3 regions of the Enterobacter sp. fkY84-1 genome follow, and region 1 is predicted to be linked to each of the others. Evidence: predicted binding sites of a transcription regulator. Region 1 holds the regulator's gene; each other region holds the start of a gene.
What was found. The regulator PurR, encoded in region 1, represses purine synthesis genes. The targets are predictions, from matches to a motif close to CANGCAAACGTTTGCNTG.
Positions count from the first base shown of each region.

Region 2: the regulator PurR is predicted to act here: its motif matches at 1,738-1,755, upstream of raiA (ribosome-associated translation inhibitor RaiA).
Region 3: the regulator PurR is predicted to act here: its motif matches at 1,506-1,523, upstream of pyrD (quinone-dependent dihydroorotate dehydrogenase).

Region 1 covers NZ_CP169393.1:1,970,922-1,974,120, forward strand. The annotation lists gene punR (DNA-binding transcriptional activator PunR) at 1-660, shown strand, start outside; gene purR (HTH-type transcriptional repressor PurR) at 678-1,703, opposite strand; gene cydH (cytochrome bd-I oxidase subunit CydH) at 2,001-2,090, shown strand; gene ACEPLT_RS09415 (MFS transporter) at 2,254-3,199, shown strand, end outside.
Region 2 covers NZ_CP169393.1:3,578,327-3,581,525, reverse strand. The annotation lists gene pheA (bifunctional chorismate mutase/prephenate dehydratase) at 1-1,032, opposite strand, end outside; Phe leader region at 1,063-1,188, opposite strand; gene pheL (pheA operon leader peptide PheL) at 1,140-1,187, opposite strand; gene raiA (ribosome-associated translation inhibitor RaiA) at 1,299-1,640, opposite strand; gene bamD (outer membrane protein assembly factor BamD) at 1,908-2,645, opposite strand; gene rluD (23S rRNA pseudouridine(1911/1915/1917) synthase RluD) at 2,777-3,199, shown strand, end outside.
Region 3 covers NZ_CP169393.1:1,579,231-1,582,429, forward strand. The annotation lists gene ACEPLT_RS07350 (sulfonate ABC transporter substrate-binding protein) at 1-801, opposite strand, end outside; gene ssuE (NADPH-dependent FMN reductase) at 794-1,369, opposite strand; gene pyrD (quinone-dependent dihydroorotate dehydrogenase) at 1,619-2,629, shown strand; gene zapC (cell division protein ZapC) at 2,796-3,199, shown strand, end outside.

The DNA of each region.
Region 1 (3,199 bases):
CAGATCGCCAACGGCTGGCGGGGGCATCTCGCCATCGCGGTAGATAACATCGTGAAGCCGGAACGCACCCGACAAATGATCGTGGATTTCTATCGTCATTTCTCTGACGTCGAGCTACGGGTCTCGCAGGAGGTGTTCAACGGCGTCTGGGATGCGCTGGCGGACGGCAGGGCGGAGATGGCGATTGGCGCGACGCAGGCGATCCCGGTCGGGGGACGTTACGCCTTTCGCGACATGGGTATGCTGAGCTGGAAATGCGTGGTGGCCAGCGATCATCCTCTGGCAGCGATGGAAGGTCCGCTGAGCGACGATACGCTGCGCAACTGGCCGTCGCTGGTGCTGGAGGATACGTCCCGTTCATTGCCCAAGCGTATCACCTGGCTTCTGGATAACCAGCGGCGGGTGGTGGCTCCTGACTGGGAATCATCGGCGACGTGCCTCAGCGCCGGGCTGTGCGTCGCGATGGTGCCCGCTCATTTTGCGCGTCCGCGCATCGATACCGGAGAATGGGTTGAACTGACGCTGGAGAATCCTTTCCCGGACGCGGCCTGCTGCCTGACCTGGCAACAAAATGATGTCTCGCCCGCCATGGCCTGGCTGCTGGATTATCTGGGGGACAGCGAAACCCTAAACCGGGAATGGTTACGGGAGCCAGCGTAGCTGGCCCCGTCAAGGGATTAACGACGGTAGTCGCGGAACGGACCGTCCGCAACGGAACGGCGTTCAATCAGGCGCGGGTGAACTTCAATGGACTGCGACTCTTCGCGCTTGTTGACGATCCTGTCCAACAGCATATTGAAGGCCGTTTCGCCCAGCGAATCTTTTGGCTGGTGAATGGTTGTCAGCGCCGGGGTGAAAAAGCGCGCGTTACGCACGTTGTCATACCCGATCACGGAAATATCCTGCGGTACGCGCAGACCCAGCTCATCGGCGGCGCAGAGTGCGCCCATGGCCATGATGTCACCACCGCAGAAAACGGCGGTCGGGCGGTGCTGCTGGGAAACGATCTGCTGCATCGCGCGGTAGCCTGATTCCGGCTCAAAGTCGCCCTGCACGATCCAGTTTTCCGGCACGGTGATGAGCGCTTCTTCCATCGCTTTCATAAAACCGGCCAGACGGCCCGCGCCGGTGTTACGCTCCAGCGGACCGGGGATCACGCCAATCTCGCGGTGACCGCGTTCGATCAGGTAACGACCCGCCATGTAACCGCCTTCGAAGGCGTTGTCGATGACGGAGTCGGTGAAGTCCGCGCGCGCTTCACCCCAGTCCATGACCACCATGGGGATATGGCGATACTCTTCCAGCATCGACAGCACGGATTCCGGGTACTCGGAACACATGACCAGCAGGCCATCGACGCGCTTTTGCGCCATCATCGACAGGTAGGCGCGCTGTTTTTCTATGCTGTTCCACGCGTTGCCCAGAATCAGGGTATAGCCTTTCTGGAAGCAGTTCTTCTCTACCGCTTCTATGATCTCGGCAAAATAGGCCGCTTCACTGCTGGTCGCCAGCAATCCAATGGATTTGGTGTGATTAACCTTGAGGCTGCGCGCAACCGCACTTGGCGAATAGTGCAGCTCTTTGATTGCTGCCCAGACGGCGTTGCGCGTCTCTTCCGCCACAAAGCGGGTTTTGTTAATTACATGTGATACGGTTGTAGTGGAAACGTTTGCGCGTTTTGCTACGTCTTTAATTGTTGCCATTAAATGTCACTCCAGACCATATCCTAAACTCCTGAAAAACTTGAAGGTAAACGTTTGCCTTCTCTCACCCTTATCACGCAATCTTGAATTGCGGCACGCCGGGAAAACGACACGGGACGTCAGGAGGGGGTCAATGGCCGGTACGCTAATAAATTTAGCGTGGAATTTTGTCCTATCTTGATGAAAAGGGGAAGAGGTAAAGTGTTTATCAGCCTAAATCCAGGAAGATTTTTGACGTAAATTATGCAAAAATGAGCAGGCTCACTTTTCGTGGGGGGATTAAAAGGAGAAAAATTGATGAGTTCCGATCTGAAGTTTTCGCTGTTCACCACCGTGGTTGTGCTGGCTCTGATTGTCGCGGCGGGTCTGACGGCCGCGCTGCACTGATTTACGCGGAGGGAGAGCCTTCTCCCTCCCGCTCCCCCCGATTGTTACTCCTAAGGCAAAAATCTTTTGCCATTTTGTTAACTTCTCATTTTTTGTGATTGATGTCATGCTTTCCGCTTCTTTGTTCTGTGTCACCACATGACACGGCATCCGGAGTTGACGCATGAAAATCAATTTTCCCCTGCTGGCCCTGGCGATTGGCGCTTTTGGGATTGGCACCACTGAATTTTCCCCGATGGGGTTACTGCCCGTTATCGCCCGCGGCGTGGACGTCTCGATCCCTGCGGCCGGCATGTTAATCAGCGCCTACGCCATTGGCGTGATGGTGGGGGCGCCGCTGATGACGCTTCTTCTTTCACACCGCGCGCGCCGCAATGCGCTGATTTTCCTGATGGCGATTTTCACCCTCGGCAACGTGCTTTCGGCCATTTCGCCGGACTACACCACGTTGATGCTTTCGCGTATTCTGACCAGCCTTAACCACGGCGCGTTCTTTGGGCTGGGGTCGGTTGTGGCGGCAAGCGTGGTGCCGAAACACAAGCAGGCCAGCGCCGTAGCCACCATGTTTATGGGCCTGACCATCGCTAACATCGGCGGCGTTCCTGCGGCAACCTGGCTGGGCGAGGTCATTGGCTGGCGGATGTCCTTCCTGGCGACGGCCGGACTGGGCGTGGTCGCGATGGTGGCCTTGTTCTTCTCCCTGCCAAAGGGCAGCGCCGGAGAACGTCCGGAAGTGCGTAAGGAGCTGGCGGTGCTGATGCGCCCGCAGGTGCTCTCCGCGCTGCTGACCACCGTGCTGGGGGCAGGGGCGATGTTTACCCTCTACACCTATATTTCACCGGTGTTGCACGATATCACCCACGCAACGCCTCTCTTTGTGACCGCGATGCTGGTGCTGATTGGCGTGGGCTTCTCGATTGGCAACTATCTAGGCGGGAAATTTGCCGACCGTTCCGTGAGCGGAACGCTGAAGGGCTTCTTAACCCTGCTGATTGTTATCATGATCGCCATTCCGTGGCTGGCGCGTAACGAGTTTGGTGCCGCGATCGCAATGGTTGTCTGGGGGGCTGCAACGTTCGCGGTGGTGCCACCGCTGCAGATGCGCGTGA
Region 2 (3,199 bases), 1.6 Mb from region 1:
GAGGTAGAACATCTCTTCCCACGGGTTACCGTGGATTGGGCGCGATTCCAGCCGGGTCATGATCAGGTTGTGATTACGCAGTACCAGCAGAGCTTCAACCAGCGCACCGGCCTGTTGGCCGGTGGCCATCAGCAGCGTGGTCTTGGCCGGTACCTGGTCAGACACATTGATTGCCTTGCGGGCCAGCACCACGAAGCGGGTAATATTTTGCGTCTGGTTCGCCAGGTTGCGTTCCAGCACCTGTAAACCATACAGCGCGCCGCCCGCTTCGCTGCCGAGCGCCGCGACGGTGGGGGAGTTCGCCTGGGCCACTTTTTCCATCGCCGCCGAGGTGCTTTCGGTGTACTCAATTTTCCAGTTCGGATAACGGTTCAGGAACTGGCTGCACTGCTGGAACGGCTGCGGGTGGCTGTAGACCGTTTCGATCGTGTTCAGGTCCGTTGAACCGGAGACCAGCACGCAGTGATCGATAGGGATCGTCAGCTCGCCGACCAGCGAAAGGCTGGTGTGCTGCAGCAAATCGTAGACGTCGTTGATGGCGCCGGAGCTGGTGTTTTCAATCGGCACCACGGCGTAATCCGCCTGGCCGGTCTCGACCTGGTTAAAAATGTCGGCAAACTTCGCGCAGCCGCTTTCAATAAATTCTTCGAAATGGCGAGCGGCATACTGACGCGCGGCCAGGTGAGAATAGGAGCCCTTTGGCCCGAGGAAAGCGATACGCGCAGAGAGCGGATTGGTTTTATTGAGGTGCTGCTGGAGTAGCGCTTGCTGGGTCAGAACGGAGTCTTCGATGATGAGCTGGAACAGCCGGGTGATGTAGTGGGCATCGAGATGATGCGCTTTGCCGAGCTGAATGAGACGTTCCAGCAGATCCCGCTCGCGGTCGATATCACGGACCGGACGATGGGAGTCCAGCTTGGCTTTACCCACTTCAACGGCAAGGGCGCGGCGTTCGGCCAGCAGCGCCAGCAGTTTCTCATCCAGCGCGCTGATTTTTACGCGCAGATCCAGTAACGGGTTTTCCGGTGTCATAGTGTTGCCTGTCTCATCTTATCGTTATCAATAAAAAAGGCCCCCCGGTGTGGGAGGCCTTGTTGTTCGTCTTCGCATTCTTTATCACACGACGAAACGCCTCCCGTTCAGGGGAAGGTAAAAAAGAATGCGAAGAAGAACGGCGTAAGTTTCATAAAGTCATCCTGTGAGTGATACCGTTAAAGTACCCGTACTGTTTTCACCCTGTCAATAAAAAACAAAAAACGCGCCCGAAGGCGCGTTGGCGGTACACTCAATTTAAAGGATTACTCTTCTTCAACTTCTTCCGCGAAGCTGGCGTCTTTCACCGACGTTGTGGCGCGACGGGCTTCACCTTTGTGTTGCACTTTATTGAGCTGCCGTTCCAGCTTGTTGATCAAATCGTTAATTGCGGTGTACATATCCTCATGTTTTGCGCTGGCGACCAGATGGCCGTTTGGAGTATTGATAGTTGCGTCAGCGATGAAACCCTGCGGCTCCTTGGACAGGATGATATGTGGATTAATCAAATGTGTTTGCCATTTATCCAGTTTGGCGAGACGGTCTGCGACGTGCTGGCGAATTGCCGGAGTAATTTCCATTTGTTTACTGGTAATGTTCATTGTCATAAATTTTACCTCTTGTCTTTCCGTCTTGGTGATTCCAGCATACCCGACCTAATGTCAAAATGTGTGATTTAGATCACGTTATTTTGTCGGTTTTTGTCAGGGAATCTTTTTTGTGAGGCAGGGCAGGAAGAGGTGAGATTTACCTTGTAGAAGGCAAAAATTGAGGCCATAGTTGACTGGATGTGTTGAGGCTAACGCGCTTCAGCGACGCTCAGAAACGAATAAAAAAACGGCAGCCTTCGGCTGCCGTTTTGCATTGAGGCAAAATCAGGTGTTGCTGCTGTTCGCGGCGATGATTTTCGCCACTTTTTCAGCCTGAGCGGTCATCTGCATCTGACGGTAAGCATTTTCCATCAGCTTCAGGCCGTCGCGCGTTGCCTGAGTATCCGGGTAATCTCGCAGCATACCTTCTACGCGGTTAACCACGGCAACCCATGCGCCACGGCGGGTATAGTAGTCCGCCACGGAGTATTCATATTTCGCCAGACGATCTTTCAGGAACACCAGACGTTTGGTGGCGTCGGTCACGTACTGGCTGTTCGGATAGCCGCGCACCAGTTTAGAGAAGTCATTGAAGGCGTCACGCGCATGCTGCGGGTCACGGTCGGAACGATCCACACCGAAGAAGCCCTGCAGCGCACTGTCATCCAGCGCCATGTTGGTGAGGCCGCGCATGTACATCACGTAGTCGATGTTAGGATGAGTCGGGTTCAGACGCATGAAACGATCGATGGTTGCCTGAGCCAGCGGCAGATCGGCATTTTTATAGTATGCGTAGATGAGATCTAACTGTACCTGCTGCGAATACGGACCAAATGGATAGCGATTATCCAACGCTTCCAGTTGCGTTATCGCCTGTTTCCAGTTACCGTCCTGCAACTTTTGTTGTGCAGTCGCATAGATTTCATTCGGCGGATTGTCAGGGACCTGTTCATTTGAACCGGAGCAGCCCACCAAAGCCAGGCTCAACGTGGCCGCTGCCACCAGATATTTCATGCGCGTCATGACGTTTTGACTTTCCTCAAATGTTTGTCCGGGAGAAACTCTGTTCCTGCTCCCGATTAAGACCAGCTACAATAGCACACTATATTAAACGGCAAAGCCGTAAAACCCAACGTTAAACGAAGAAGCAGTTTATGGCACAACGAGTAGAACTCACCGCAACAGTCTCCGAAAATCAGCTCGGTCAACGCTTAGATCAGGCTTTGGCCGAATTGTTCCCTGATTATTCGCGTTCACGCATAAAAGAATGGATCCTTGACCAGCGCGTGATGGTAAACGGCAAGATCTGGGACAAACCAAAAGAGAAAGTGTTAGGTGGGGAAGCTGTCGCCATCAATGCTGAAATCGAAGAGGAAATTCGCTTCGAGCCGCAGGATATCCCACTGGACATCGTCTATGAAGATGATGACATTCTGGTGATCAACAAGCCGCGCGACCTGGTTGTTCATCCGGGCGCGGGAAACCCTGACGGTACGGTACTTAACGCACTTCTCCATTACTATCCGCCGATCGCGGATGTCCCGCGCGCGGGCATCGTGCACCGTCTGGATAAAGAC
Region 3 (3,199 bases), 390 kb from region 1:
GAGATAGCTCGCGATCACCGGCTCAGGTAAGCCCATGGTTTTCGCCAGCAGGGCAATGCTCTCCTGACGCTGGCTCTGAGTCAGGGCATCGGCCTGGGTAAAGGTATCCAGCACGCCCTGAATAAATGCGCCGTTCTTTTCAGCGTAAGGGCGCGCGGCAAGATAAAATGAACCGGTCTGCTTCAGCGTGGTACCGTCTTTCAGCACGCGAACGCCACCCTGCAGCAATGCGGCGGAGTAGTACGGATCCCAGATGGCCCAGGCATCAACGTTCTTCTGCTGGAACGCGGCGCGCGCGTCAGCGGGAGTCAGGTAGACGGGCTGAATGTCGGTGAACTTAAGCCCGGCCTCTTGCAGAGCGCGTAGCAAAAGGTTGTGTGAGCTGGAACCTTTCTGGAAAGCGACCTTATGGCCTTTAAGATCGGCGACGCTTTTAATGTCGCTGTTTTCAGGCACCAGAATGACTTCGGCCTTAGGCTTTGGCGGCTCAACGCCAACGTAGAGGAGGTCCGCTCCCGCGGCCTGGGCGAATATAGGTGGGATATCGCCCGTGCTGCCGAGATCGATACTGCCCACGTTCAGGGCCTCCAGCATCTGCGGGCCGGCCGGGAACTCCACCCAGGAGAATTTGGTGTCCGGGAAGCGTTTTTCCAGAAGCTGGTGGCTTTTTGCCAGCACCATGCTGACGCTGCCTTTCTGATACCCGATACGTAAACTTTCCGGAGCCGTTTCTGCGGCATGGGCCAGCGAGGTAAGCGCCATCAAACCTGCCAGTCCGATGCGGGTTAACGTTTTAAACATGTGCGACTCCTTGAGGCTGACCAAACGCCGGGGCCTGGATATCCCGGCGATGCAGGGCATGCCAGAACGTTTCCAGAGCATTATCGAGGCGGGTTTGCAGGTTAGGCGTAAAGTGGGGTTTGTGTTGATAGTCGATGACCTGTGAGTCATCGGCGAAAACGCCGTGGAGGATCTCCTGCGCTTTCAACGCGTTCAGCACCGGCTTCAGGGCATAATCCACGGCCAGTAAATGGGCAACCGTACCGCCCGTTGCCAGCGGCAGCACCACCTTGCCGTCCAGCGCGCGTTCCGGAAGCAGATCGAGCAGGGTTTTCAGGGCCCCGGAAAAGGAGGCCTTATAGATGGGCGTTGCTACGATCAGGCCGTCCGCGCCGTTAAGTTGCTCAATGAGGGTTTTCAGCGCGGGGCTGTCGAAACGGGCGTAGAGCAAATCTTCAGGTTCGAAGTTATGCAGGTTCCAGTGGCACACTTCCACATCCAGAGCATTCAGTTTTTCACGGGCATATTCCAGCAGGGCGCTGGAGCGCGAAGGGAATCGTGGACTTCCGGCCAGGGTAATGACGCGCATACTTCCTCCTTATAACTAATTGTTTGCTTTTATCTAACATTCATAACAATTTTAAGGAGTGTGACACCGCGCGTTTATTCCACTAAATGATTTATCTGCAATTAAAATGCGAAAAAGTGCATAAGAAATGGACGGGGAGGTAAACGATTGCGTTTTACGCGGTTTTTTTTGCCGCAGGTCAATTCCCTTTCGCGATGGGATCGCCCATAATCCCCTCCCGGTTTGCACACCGGGAATCCAGGAGAGTTCATGTACTACCCCTTCGTTCGTAAAGCCCTTTTCCAGCTCGACCCTGAGCGCGCTCATGAATTTACATTCCAGCAATTACGTCGTATTACCGGCACGCCTCTGGCCGCGCTGGTGCGCCAGCATGTGCCGGTAAAACCTGTGCAGTGCATGGGGCTGACTTTTAAAAATCCGCTGGGTCTGGCGGCCGGTCTGGACAAAAATGGCGAGTGCATTGATGCCCTGGGCGCGATGGGCTTTGGCTCCATTGAAATCGGTACCGTCACCCCGCGCCCGCAGCCGGGAAATGACAAACCGCGCCTGTTCCGACTGGTGGAAGCCGAAGGGCTGATCAACCGCATGGGCTTCAACAACCACGGTGTTGATCACCTGGTCGAGAACGTAAAAAAAGCCCACTTTGACGGAATACTGGGCATCAATATCGGCAAAAATAAAGACACGCCGGTCGAGCAGGGTAAAGATGACTATCTGATTTGTATGGAAAAAGTCTACGCCTATGCCGGTTATATTGCGGTGAATATTTCGTCACCCAATACCCCGGGCCTGCGATCCTTACAATATGGTGAAGCGCTGGACGATCTTCTGAGTGCCATTAAAAATAAGCAAAATGAACTCCAGGCGATCCACCACAAATATGTTCCGGTCGCGGTTAAGATCGCCCCGGATCTTTCTGCCGAAGAATTGATCCAGGTTGCCGACAGTTTGGTTCGCCATAATATTGATGGTGTAATTGCGACCAATACCACGCTCGATCGTTCCCTCGTGCAGGGAATGAAAAACTGTGACGAAGCGGGTGGGTTAAGTGGCCGTCCGGTGCAATTAAAAAGCACCGAAATTATTCGTGCCCTGTCTGCGGAATTAAATGGCCGCCTGCCGATTATTGGCGTCGGCGGCATTGACTCCGTGATAGCTGCGCGTGAGAAGATGGCGGCGGGTGCGTCCCTGGTGCAAATCTATTCCGGCTTTATTTTTAAAGGGCCGCCGCTGATTAAAGAAATCGTTACGCATATCTAATCTTTTCTCGTAATCAGACAACCGGGGCTTTATTTCCAGCCCTGGTTGTTTTATATTCCGTCACTGTTGCTTATTTAGACATTATAGTCTTTTATTAATGGTGTTATAAACGAAGCGGCAAACAGGACATTTTTAGTACAGGACGTTTCGGGGACGGGAGAGAAACATGCGAATTAAACCTGACGATAACTGGCGCTGGTATTTTTGCGACGAGCATGACCGAATGATGCTCGACTTAGCCAATGGCATGTTGTTTCGCTCTCGTTTTGCCCGCCGAATGTTAACCCCGGACGCTTTTTCCCCGTCAGGCTTTTGCGTTCATGACGCTGCGCTTTATTTCTCCTTTGAGGAAAAATGTCGCGATCTGATGCTCTCGAAAGAGCAGCGCGCCGAGCTGGTATTAAATGCGCTGGTGGCTATCCGTTTCCTGAAGCCGCAAATGCCAAAGAGCTGGCATTTCCTGCCGCACGGCATGAACTGGACCCCGGCAACGGGCGATGCGGCCAGCGTCAACCTGAGCGATACCGCAGAAGAGGTGAGCCTGCTGGTGGTGGAGCCAGGCGAAAATGC